2 linked regions of the Tolumonas auensis DSM 9187 genome follow. The protein of the gene in region 1 interacts with the protein of each later gene in a pairwise test. Links are inferred from orthologs where the notes say so. Each region holds a gene or a part of one and is shown in the gene's direction. Other genes may lie near its edges.

Region 1 (8,547 bases):
GTGCTGGATGCGTATCGTCGCGAGATCTTATCTGATCACGAACTGGGGTTAGGTAACTCGGTGCATGTGAATGCCTACCGGATAGCTGGTTTGGTGCCGGGCTCTTTGTCACTGATTCTGGCCGATCATCTGCCATGGCACTGGGTATTTCCGATCACGGCGTTGTTTATGTTGCCGGGCCTGATGCTGACGTTGATGTGTAAAGAACCGGCGTCGTCGTCGGTACCGCGTACATTACGGGAAGCGGTGATTGAACCATTCCATGAATTTATTCAGCGCCAGGGCGTACAGAATGCACTGTTAATTCTGGCATTTATCTTCCTGTATAAACTCGGTGACAGCATGGCGACGTCGCTGGCAACGCCGTTTTATCAGGATATCGGTTTCAGCAAAACAGAGATTGGTCTGATTGCCAAACATGCGGGGCTCTGGCCCAGTGTGATCGGCGGTATGCTGGGCGGGATCTGGATGTTACAGCTTGGCATCAACCGCGCACTCTGGTTATTTGGCATCGTCCAAATACTGGCGATTTTTGGCTTTTACTGGTTGGCCGGTGTGGGGCATGATCGTGTGGCGTTGGGCTTTGCGATTGGTTTTGAGGCTTTTGGGGTTGGCATCGGCACCGCTGCTTTTATTGCCTTTATTGCCCGCACCACCGACCCGCGTTACACCGCGACCCAGTTTGCGTTGTTCACCAGTCTGGCGGCGGTACCACGCACCTTTTTTAATGCCAGTACCGGCTGGCTAGTCGAAGCAATGGGCTGGCAGAACTTCTTCCTGCTTTGTGCCTTATTGGCCGTTCCGGGCATGTTGCTGTTATTTAAAGTCGCACCGTGGCGAGCTGAAACAAGCGAATAATAAAAAACCGGCTGGGTTGCCCGGGCCGGTTTTTTAACAATGCAGCAGCGCGTCAGTGTTAGTTCAGACGAGTCACTTTGCTGATGATGATCGGATTGTTTGGCACATCGCTGGCCCGCAATTTCGGATCAACGCTGGTTGGCTCATCGGCAATCTTTTCCAGTACTTCCATGCCGGATACTACAGTACCAAACACGGTGTATCCTGGCTGAACAGTCGCATCCAGTGATGCATTGTCGTTCAGATTGAAATAGAACTGACGAGTCGCACTATTCGGATCGCTCATACGCGCCATTGCCAGTGTGCCGCGGCGGTTAGACAGTCCGTTGGTCGATTCATTTTCTACCGGAGTATGCGTTGGTAACGGTGTGAAACTGGAATTATAACCGCCACCCTGTGCCACAAAGCCGGGGATCACACGGTGAAACAGCGAGTTGTTATAGCTGCCTTCGTCGACGTAACTTAAAAAGTTAGCGACAGTTTTCGGCGCTTTTTCAGCTTCCAGTTCAACGACAATACTACCGAGATTAGTTTGCATTTCTACACGCGGACCGCTTGCCCAGACTAAACCTGGCAGTAAGGCGGCCAGCAGTGCCAGTTTACGACACGTCATTAAAATTGCCCTTTGATTGCACCACGGATCTGATTATCAGCCAGTGCTTGAGCCATGATTTCAGACAACTGCTCGTTCAGCAAGACTTCCAGATCATGAATGTCCGGCCGGGTCACGCTATCCTGTGAGGAAGCACGATTATATTCTTTATTCAGAATATTACCGTTGTTAGTTACGGTCAGCTTAATGCGGCTCTTCGCGTTGGCATTAAACATCACGCCCGGTTTGGTCAGCGTGGCCTGCAACTCTTCAACGACGATGCTGATGGTGATATTGGACTGATTTCCGCTGGCAAGTCCTTGTTGGCGGAAGCCATCCTGCAGACGTTCGGCCAGCAGAACATGAGGTGAAACCTGATTCGGGATCAGCGTAACCGGACTTTCTGGCAGCGCGATTTTGATGATCTGACTGCCGGCACGTTCGTCCTGACCATCAATAGAAACATCAAGGCCTGGCTGATAGAAACCGTCCAGCTGATCATCGACCACCGGATTCAGGTTGGCTTTCTGTGGCCAGGATGCCGCACAGCCAACAAACAATATAGCGCTGAGGAGTAAAATTATTTTTTTCATAGAAGCTCCTATCGGTTAATGGTGCGTAAAATAACAAATTTACTGTTGCTGGCAATACATTCCGTGCCGCCAAACAGACGTTTCAGTTTGATGTGGTAATCCAGATGACGGTTACCGACGATCCAAAGTTCACCACCGCGTTTCAGACAGCGTTTGGCATCTCTGAACATCTGCCAGGCAATATCATCGGTGATCGTTTGTAACTGATGAAACGGCGGATTACATAAGATCACATCGATACTGTTACTGTCGATACCATTCAGCGAATGACCTACCTGAAAACGGCAACGAGCCAGATCCTGCGGCCGGTTTTGTTCAACATTTAACTGGCTGGAAGCAACGGCCATATAGGATTCATCAAGGAACAGCAGTTCAGCTTCCGGGTTATATTCCAGCGCCATCAGCCCCAGCACGCCGTTACCACAGCCGAGATCGACCATGACACCACGTTTTTGCCGTGGCAGGTTTTCCAGCAGGAAACGGGCACCGATATCCAGACTGGCACGGGCGAACACATTGGCGTGGTTGGCGATCTGATAATCGGTATTATCTAACGGCCAGATGGTAGGGTAAGGATTGACGATGGCCGGACGATCTTCGACTTGCGTATAAATCAGACGCGCTTTTTTCCGGGCCAGCGACGTTTTGGTGGTACCCAGGATCTGTTCAAACAGCGCCAGTGTCGAGTTATGGATCTCTTTGACTTTGCCGGCGGCAATAATGCGGGTGTCCGGTGTGACCACGTCCCGCAGACGCAGCAGCTGATATTCCAGCATCGCCAGTGTTTTCGGTACTTTGATGATCACCAGTGATGGTGCAGCCGGTAACGGTGCCAGCATATCCTGCAGATGCAGGGGGTGGTTTTCCAGCTCATTGGTCTGCCAGTTACGGCGGGTAGCTTCCTGACTTAACAACGAATCACAGATGGAAATTGGCTGATAATTTGCCAGCCCGCAGGCGAGCGCACCAAAGCTGTCATTCAGGATCAGAATCGCGCCTTGGGCTGCAGCCGTTTGCAGTTGTTCGGCAGTGAGCTCACTCAGCAGATATTCATCGGCAGCATCCCAGGCTTGCAGATTGGGATCATTGGTAGAAGGGTAGCGGTGCAGCGTTAGCTCACTCGTATCCAGGTTCAACAGGTTCATGCCGTTTCCATCTCATAAAAATGGCGCTATTCTACCTGTCATAGCGCCTGAGACCAATCAACCGGCTGGAAATAACGCTCGTTAAACTTTATAAGCGTTAAGAATAGCGACTAATCAGTGATGCGATTCAACATATTCCCGGACTGCAGCACCCGATCCACCAACTGCACGGACGGCTGCCGCGAGTTCCCGATCGGTACAACCCAGTTCTTTACACCAGTGGCGATAATCGCTCTTGTTGTGAGTATCAATCGTTTTGCTATCCAGTGGGTGACCCGATTTTGCTTTCTTGCTGGCCATGATGACCTCCTATGGATGTATGTGCATTAATAACATCTCACCAGCATCTTTTCCCGGCAATGTGTGAATTTTTACATCATGTAAGGATGCACATGTTTTCTGATTAACCCTGTTGGCTATCGGGTTGTATGAAATGGCTTAACCGTTATGCTGTTGGTGCAGAAATCAGTGAGGAGAATGAAAAAATGTCGATGCAACAATATATTGAACAAACCTTACAACAAGGACTGAAACCTGACTGGTTGTCAGTAACTAACGAAAGTCATTTGCATCGTTCCAGTGGCCCTGATGCAGAAAGTCACTTTAAAGTAGTGGTCGTGAGCCCGGTTTTTGAGGGGGAACGTCTGGTCGCGCGGCATCGCCGGGTAAATTTGTTGTTGGCAGAGGCTTTGCAGAACAGTGTTCATGCGCTGGCGCTGCATACCTATACGCCGGCTGAGTGGCTGGCGCGTGGTGAGCAGTTGCCTGATTCAACTAAATGTGCCGGGCATTAATTATTAACTGACGGCAGGAGAGGTAGTATGTCGTGGAATAAATTCGGAATTGTTGTATTGATGCTGACGGCTTTGCTGGGTTGTGAAAAGCAGACAGCTGAACGGCCAATGCTGGAAATTCATGGCCGCACGATGGGCACGTTTTATGATGTCAAAGTCGTCGGTGATTTTCCCGGCGGGCAGCAGGCACTGCAAACGCAGGTGGATAGTCTGCTCAAACATTACAACGATGAAATTTCCACCTATGATCCTGATTCTGCATTATCGAAGTTTAATCAGCAGCAATCCACGCAACCGTTTCCTGTCTCACAGGATATGGCCGACATTGTCATCAGTGCCGTGCGGGTCGGACAACGGACGCAGGGTGTACTGGATGTAACGGTCGGACCGCTGGTGAATCTGTGGGGGTTCGGGCCGGATAAGCGCCCGATCAAAACGCCGTCAGATGAACAGATTGTGGCTGCACGCGCCCGGGTTGGTATTGAACGCCTGCATGTTGAAGTCAGTGCGGAGCATGCCACTTTACGTAAAGATGTTCCTGATCTGTATGTCGATCTTTCCACGGTAGGCGAGGGCCTTGGTGCCGATAAAGTGGCGGAATTTCTTGAAGCGAATGGTGTACATCATTATCTGGTCGAAATAGCGGGCGCTTCACGCAGCCGGGGCGTCAATGCCAAAGGTGAACCCTGGAAACTGGCGATCCAGAAGCCAACCGATGAGCTTGAAGATATTCAGGCGGTTATTGTGCCGGATGGCCGTGCGGTCAGCACTTCCGGTAGTTACCGTAATTATTTCGAACTGGATGGAAAGCGTTATTCGCATATTATCGATCCGGTAACCGGTAAACCGATCACGCATAAGCTGGTGTCAGTAACCGTGATCACTTCCACTGCGCTTGAAGCTGACGGGCTGGATACCGCTCTGATGGTGATGGGGCCTGAAAAAGCGCTGGATTTTGCCAGAGAGCACAATCTGGCGGTCTATCTGGTGAGTAAAACGGACAAAGGCTTTAAAGCGGAATATTCGGCTGCTTTTGAACCCTACCTGATAAGATCAGGTTCCTGATTTTTATTAGCCTTGTGGTGCTGGTCAAAATTTTATCGCCTGACAGATGAATTTTGCTGTTGTCAGGTGGTTATCTCCCTAGGATTGTTACCCTGATATTTTATGTTATGGGTAACAATCATGATTTCACGTGTAGACGCGGCACCCGGTGGTTTTCAGTTATCAGAGTTTATTCAGGGATACTGGCGATTAGCTGAATGGAATATGTCAGCTGCGCAGCGGTTAGATTTTCTGAAACAACACCTCGAACTCGGTATCACCTCCGTTGACCATGCAGATATTTATGGCAATTACAGCTGTGAACAGCTGTTTGGTGAAGCACTGGCACTGGAACCCTCTCTGCGTCAGCAGCTGGAAATCGTGACTAAATGCGATATCAAGCTGTTATCCGCTAAATATCCGCAACGTACCGTTAAACACTATGACACCTCTGCCGCACATATCTTTGCATCGGTTGAAACGTCATTAAAAAATCTGAACACGGATTATCTTGATCTGCTGCTGATCCATCGTCCTGATCCGCTGATGAATGCGGATGAAGTGGCAGAAACGTTTGTTCAGCTGAAAGCGAGTGGCAAAGTGCGTCATTTCGGGGTGTCTAATTTCACGCCTTATCAGTTTGATCTGCTGCAATCCCGTCTGGGTTTTTCACTGGTAACGAATCAGGTTGAAGTGAATCCGGTCAATATGTTTGCCCTGGATGATGGCACGTTAGATCAAATGCAGATGAAACGTATCCGTCCGATGATCTGGTCTGCACTGGGTGGCGGCTCTGTTTTTACCGCTCAGACAGAACAGGCAAATCGTCTGCGCACCGTCTTAAGTAACATCAGCGAAGAGCTGGGTGGGGCAGGTCTTGATCAGGTGATTTATGCCTGGTTGTTAAAACTGCCATCTCAGCCATTGCCAATCATTGGTTCCGGTAATATCGCACGGGTCCGTGCTGCGGTAGCAGCCAAAGAACTCTCCCTGACGCGTGAACAGTGGTTCCAGATCTGGGAAGCGTCAAAAGGTCACGAAGTCGCATAATTTCCTGACTTGCAGGAAATCTGAAGGCGGGATAAACTTATAAATACTGTGTATTTGTACAGTATTTATATGAGAAAAATTATCCATGTCGACATGGACTGCTTTTTTGCGGCTGTGGAGATGCGTGACAATCCGGCGCTGGTGTCTCTGCCGCTGGCTATTGGCGGCTCAGCAGAACGCCGCGGCGTAATCGCTACCTGTAATTATGTTGCCCGTCGTTATGGTGTTCGTTCTGCCATGGCGACGGCATATGCCCTGCGGCTGTGTCCGCGCCTGGTGCTGCTGCCCGGGCGGATGGCGTTATATAGTGAAGTTTCACGTCAGGTGATGCGGATCTTCGCCCGCTATAGTCAAATCATCGAACAGGTTTCTATTGATGAAGCCTATCTGGATGTTTCCGACAGTACCCTGTTTCAGGGGAGTGCAACCCGTATTGCAGAAGCAATCCGTGCCGACATTCGTCAGGAACTGCAACTGACGGCCTCGGCGGGTGTGGCGCCGAATAAATTTCTCGCCAAAATTGCTTCTGAACAGAATAAACCGGACGGTCTGTTTGTCTTGTCACCGGCAGGTGTGCCGCCGTTTGTCCGGCAACTGGCGTTATCAAAAATTCCCGGTATTGGTGGTAAAACCGCGGAGCGGCTGGTACAGCTGGGGTTACATACCTGCGCAGACGTACAGCAATTCCCACGCCGGCAATTATTATATCTGTTGGGTAAAACCGGGCTGATGTTGCTGGAACGGGCTTATGGTATTGATGAGCGACCGTTACAGACTTCACGGGAACGTAAATCCGTGGGTGTCGAAACTACGTTTCCAATCGATATTGTGCAGGAAGAGCAGGGGCATGCGATGTTGCCTGAACTGCTGGCTGAGCTGTCAAAACGGCTGCAACGCCGGGAATGGCAGGGCCAGATTGCCCGGCAGGGGGTGAAAATCAAATTCTCTGATTTCCATCAGACGACAGTCGAACGCTCGGTAAACCGTTTTTCTCCACAGCTATATGATGAACTGCTGCATGAGGCCTGGTTACGTGGTGGTGGTAAGCCTGTGCGGCTGGTGGGGATCAGTATTGGTCTGCCGGAAGCTGCGAATGTATTGCAGCTTCCGTTAGATTTACAGTAAATATTACCGGGTAACTAGCTGCTCGTTCAGGATTGCTTTTCCGGGATCGCCGCCAGCATCGCGACCAGCAATTGCCAGAAACGCGCTACCGCAGGAATGTGTACCCGCTCATCCGGCGAATGTGCGCCCTGAATGGTCGGGCCAAAGGAGACCATGTCCCAGTGTGGATATTGTGCCTTGAACAGACCGCACTCCAGCCCGGCATGGATCACCATCAGTTTCGGTAATTCGCCAAACAATTCTTCATGTTTCTGACGCAACAAAGCCAGGGCCGGAGACGTTGGATCCGGTGCCCAGCCCGGGTAAGCGCCATCGAACTGACAATCTGCTCCCGCCAGCGTACATAACGAAGCGGTCATCTGCTGCACATAATGACGACCTTCGTCATTCAGTGAACGGATCAGGCACTGGATATAAACACCCTCTTCCGTAGTCTGGATCACACCAAGGTTGGTTGACGTTTCCACCACACCTTCAATGGCATGGCTCATGCGGATCACGCCATTCGGGCAGGCCAGCAACATCTGCAGCAGACGTTGCTGATCTGGCTGACTGAAGCACGCCTGAGGCAATTCCGTCGGCAGAATTTCGATCTGCAGGTTGCTATCCACCTCTTTCAGTTCAGCTTGTAATACGGCAGCTCGTTCAGCCACTAACTGCTGAACAGCGTGAAGACGGGCCGGTTCGACCAGAATCACGGCTTCCGCTTCACGCGGGATGGCGTTACGCAGTGTGCCACCGGCAATACTTGCCAGACGGATATTTTCTGTCTGCAGATCCAGCAATAAACGGCTCAGCAGCTTGTTGGCATTACCGCGATCCTGATGAATATTGACACCGGAATGACCGCCACGCAGCCCTCTGACCTGTAAACGGAAGGCCTGCAGATTGGCCGGTGTCGTTTCATGCGTGAAATGGAATCGAATATTGGCATCCACACCACCGGCACAGCCCATATAGGCTTCGGCATCCTGTTCGGAATCGGTATTCAGCAGAATTTCACCATCCAGCCAGCCGGCCTGTAAACCGAAAGCGCCACCCATACCGGCTTCTTCATCAACGGTCAGCAGAACTTCCAGCGGACCATGCTGTACCGTGTTATCAGCAAGAGCAGCCAGACAAGCGGCCGCGCCGATACCGTTATCAGCACCCAGTGTCGTACCGCGTGCGCGTACCCATTCGCCGTCGACGTATGCCTGAATCGGATCGCGGGTGAAATCATGTTTGGTATCGGCATTGGCCTGCGGCACCATATCGATATGCGCCTGCAGGATCACTCCTTTACGGTTTTCAAATCCGGGGGTTGCCGGTTTTTTCAGGATCAGGTTACCAACTGGATCAACCTT
Region 2 (2,718 bases), 1.6 Mb from region 1 along the record:
AAGCGTATGGGTCATGCTGGCGCTATTATCGCTGGTGGTAAGGGCACGGCAGCGGAGAAGTTTGCCGCCCTGGAAGAAGCGGGTGTGAAAACCGTGCGTTCCCTGGCGGATATCGCGGTCGGTTTGCGCGAAGTGACTGGCTGGAAATAATAAAAATTATCGGCTGATATGGCAGATACAAGAAAGGCTCCTTAAGGAGCCTTTCTTATTTTTGCTGAACTGATGATTAAGCAGCGAAGTTTTTCGCAGCAAATTCCCAGTTCACCAGAGCCCAGAAGGCTTCCATGTATTTCGGACGCAGATTACGGTAGTCGATGTAATAAGCATGTTCCCAGACGTCTGCAGTCAGAACCGGAGTAACGCCATCGGTCAGAGGGCAACCCGCGTTAGATGTGTTCTGCAGCGCCAGAGAGCCATCTGCCTTTTTCACCAGCCAGGTCCAGCCTGAACCGAAGTTGGTAACAGCAGACTTAGTGAATTCTTCTTTGAATTTTTCAAATGAACCGAAAGTTGCAACGATTGCATCCGCCAGTGCGCCGGTTGGTTCTCCGCCACCATTTGGTGACAGGCAATGCCAGTAGAAAGTATGGTTCCATACCTGAGCTGCATTGTTGAAAATACCGCCGCTGGAGCCTTTGACGATCTCTTCCAGAGATTTGTTTTCGAACTCAGTGCCAGGGATGAGATTGTTCAGGTTCACCACATAGGTGTTATGGTGTTTACCATAGTGGTACTCCAGGGTTTCCTGAGAGATGTGTGGTGCCAGTGCATTTTTTTCATAAGGCAGAGCTGGTAATTCAAAAGCCATTGAAATTCTCCTCTTTGATTAACACGGTCTCTATAGGTCAGACCTTTTTGCTAAATTGATTTATAGCAAATTTTAACTCATATATACTACATATTGTTGTAAAAAATTTAACATTTAATATACATCAATAGAAAGATAGTGGCATTGTCAGACCATCCTGACGGCTATAACCCTACAAAAGGTAGCGTTGTTAAGCCGTAATGATGGAGTAAAATCAGTACGATTTCAGTTATGAGGCGCAATCATGGAAACCATTGAGAAGATCAAGCAACAAATCGCAGAAAACCCTATCCTGCTGTATATGAAGGGCTCACCGAAGTTGCCAAGCTGTGGCTTCTCATCACAGGCCTCACAGGCTCTGATGGCATGTGGTGTACCTTTTGCCTATGTGGATATTTTGCAGAATCCGGATATTCGTGCAGAGTTACCTAAATATGCTGACTGGCCAACTTTCCCGCAATTGTGGGTAGAGGGTGAGCTGATTGGTGGTTGTGACATCATGCTGGAAATGTTTCAGCAGGGTGAACTGCAGCCATTATTGAAAGCAGTTCATGCCAAACAAACGGCTGCAGAATAAGTCTGTAACGGGAGTGAAATTATTTACTCCCGTTGACTCAGTTAACAAATAACATTTGATTGTATTGACGTTAACTGTTCACTATCCTCTGGCTTTGTTATGATTCATTCGTATCAACTATATAAGGCCACACACCGTGTTTAAGGCTCAAAGCCCAGCGGGGCTTGCTGAAGAGTACATTATCCGATCTATCTGGAATCACCGTTATGCTCCAGGCTCTATTTTGCCGGCAGAACGGGAGTTATCAGAAGTGATCGGCGTAACTCGCACCACATTACGCGAAGTGCTTCAGCGACTGGCCCGGGATGGCTGGTTAACGATACAGCATGGCAAACCTACGCGGGTGAATAACTTCTGGGAAACATCCAGCCTGAATATTCTGGATACTCTGGCTAAGCTGGAGCAGGAGAAATTGCCGCAGTTAGTGGAACAGTTATTTTCTGCCCGTACGAATATCAGTGTTATTTTTATTCATTCCGCACTGAAACGGGATGCTTTCTCCGTGCTTTCGGTTCTGGCTGAACGTACCAGGCTGAATGATTCGGCAGAAGCCTATATTGATTTTGATTATCAGCTATACCATGTATTGGCGTTAGCATCCGGTAATCCGATATATGCCTTAATTTTCAATGGATTCAAGAGTCTTTATCGTCGTATTGGTCGTTATTACTTCTCGGATCCTGCTGCACGTGCCTTAGCGATGAAATTTTATGATGAGCTGGCAGTCATTGCAGAAAGCGGAAGTTTAAATTCAGCGAAAAGTATCGTCCGTCAATATGGTGCAGATTCCGCGAAGATCTGGCAGGAGTTAAGAAAAAACCTGAATGACTCGACAATATTCGAAGGCTGATATTGTTTGAATACTTCTTCCGCATAAAGCCTGTTGCTGACTGCGGATGTCTCGTTTCATGTGGATCTGCGCGCGCATCAACGATATGTTCCCCGTTTAGTCTGGATTCAGCATCATACGTGATACAGAAATGGCGAAAAAGCACAGATAACGTGGTGCGTTTGAGGGGAAACAACAGATGAGGTTATGCTGGAAATGACAAAAATGATACAGCAGAAAGGGCGGCGGCCTGATAAGCCACATCTCGGCACTCAAGTCGTTCGCTTCGGCTGCTTCCTTCCGGACCTGACCGGGTTCACGAACTATTGATGCGAGAGGACCCACCAGGCCGCCATCACAGAAACGCGGCCGATATTATCAGACCCTCTGTAAATTGCAACAATACCTTCAAAAAACAATTCACTGAAAATTCTAAAGATTTTATAGCTAATCGCCGATCGGTATAATTTTAGAAACCAGTTGTCCCTGAATACCGTCTATATA

What was found. The genes of interacting proteins can lie anywhere in the genome.
Region 2: the proteins of TOLA_RS04100 (region 1) and grxD interact in binary tests that used the Escherichia coli proteins (3 or more experiments, as listed by UniProt). The link is inferred for Tolumonas auensis DSM 9187 from one-to-one orthologs.

What each region holds. Positions count from the first base shown.
Region 1 is NC_012691.1:870,815-879,361, forward strand. The notes cover bases 2,498-5,327. They hold TOLA_RS04100 (BolA family protein), read left to right. Parts: upstream 2,498-3,673; coding sequence 3,674-3,982; downstream 3,983-5,327. Other genes in these bases: TOLA_RS04090 (methyltransferase), read right to left, coding at 2,498-3,188; TOLA_RS04095 (DUF3606 domain-containing protein), read right to left, coding at 3,303-3,488; TOLA_RS04105 (FAD:protein FMN transferase ApbE), read left to right, coding at 4,010-5,047; TOLA_RS04110 (aldo/keto reductase), read left to right, coding at 5,165-5,327. Also shown: TOLA_RS04075 (AmpG family muropeptide MFS transporter), read left to right, coding at 1-858; TOLA_RS04080 (peptidylprolyl isomerase), read right to left, coding at 917-1,471; TOLA_RS04085 (YajG family lipoprotein), read right to left, coding at 1,471-2,043; more of TOLA_RS04090, read right to left, coding at 2,052-2,497; more of TOLA_RS04110, read left to right, coding at 5,328-6,076; dinB (DNA polymerase IV), read left to right, coding at 6,146-7,201; TOLA_RS04120 (aminoacyl-histidine dipeptidase), read right to left, coding at 7,228-8,547. UniProt on the Escherichia coli protein: Transcriptional regulator that plays an important role in general stress response. Has many effects on cell morphology, cell growth and cell division. Acts by regulating the transcription of many genes, including dacA (PBP-5), dacC (PBP-6), ampC and mreB.
Region 2 is NC_012691.1:2,433,752-2,436,469, reverse strand. It holds grxD (Grx4 family monothiol glutaredoxin), read left to right. Parts: upstream 1-1,052; coding sequence 1,053-1,385; downstream 1,386-2,718. Other genes in the region: TOLA_RS11280 (EAL domain-containing protein), read right to left, coding at 2,662-2,718; fadR (fatty acid metabolism transcriptional regulator FadR), read left to right, coding at 1,522-2,235; sodB (superoxide dismutase [Fe]), read right to left, coding at 227-808; sucD (succinate--CoA ligase subunit alpha), read left to right, coding at 1-150. UniProt on the Escherichia coli protein: Monothiol glutaredoxin involved in the biogenesis of iron-sulfur clusters.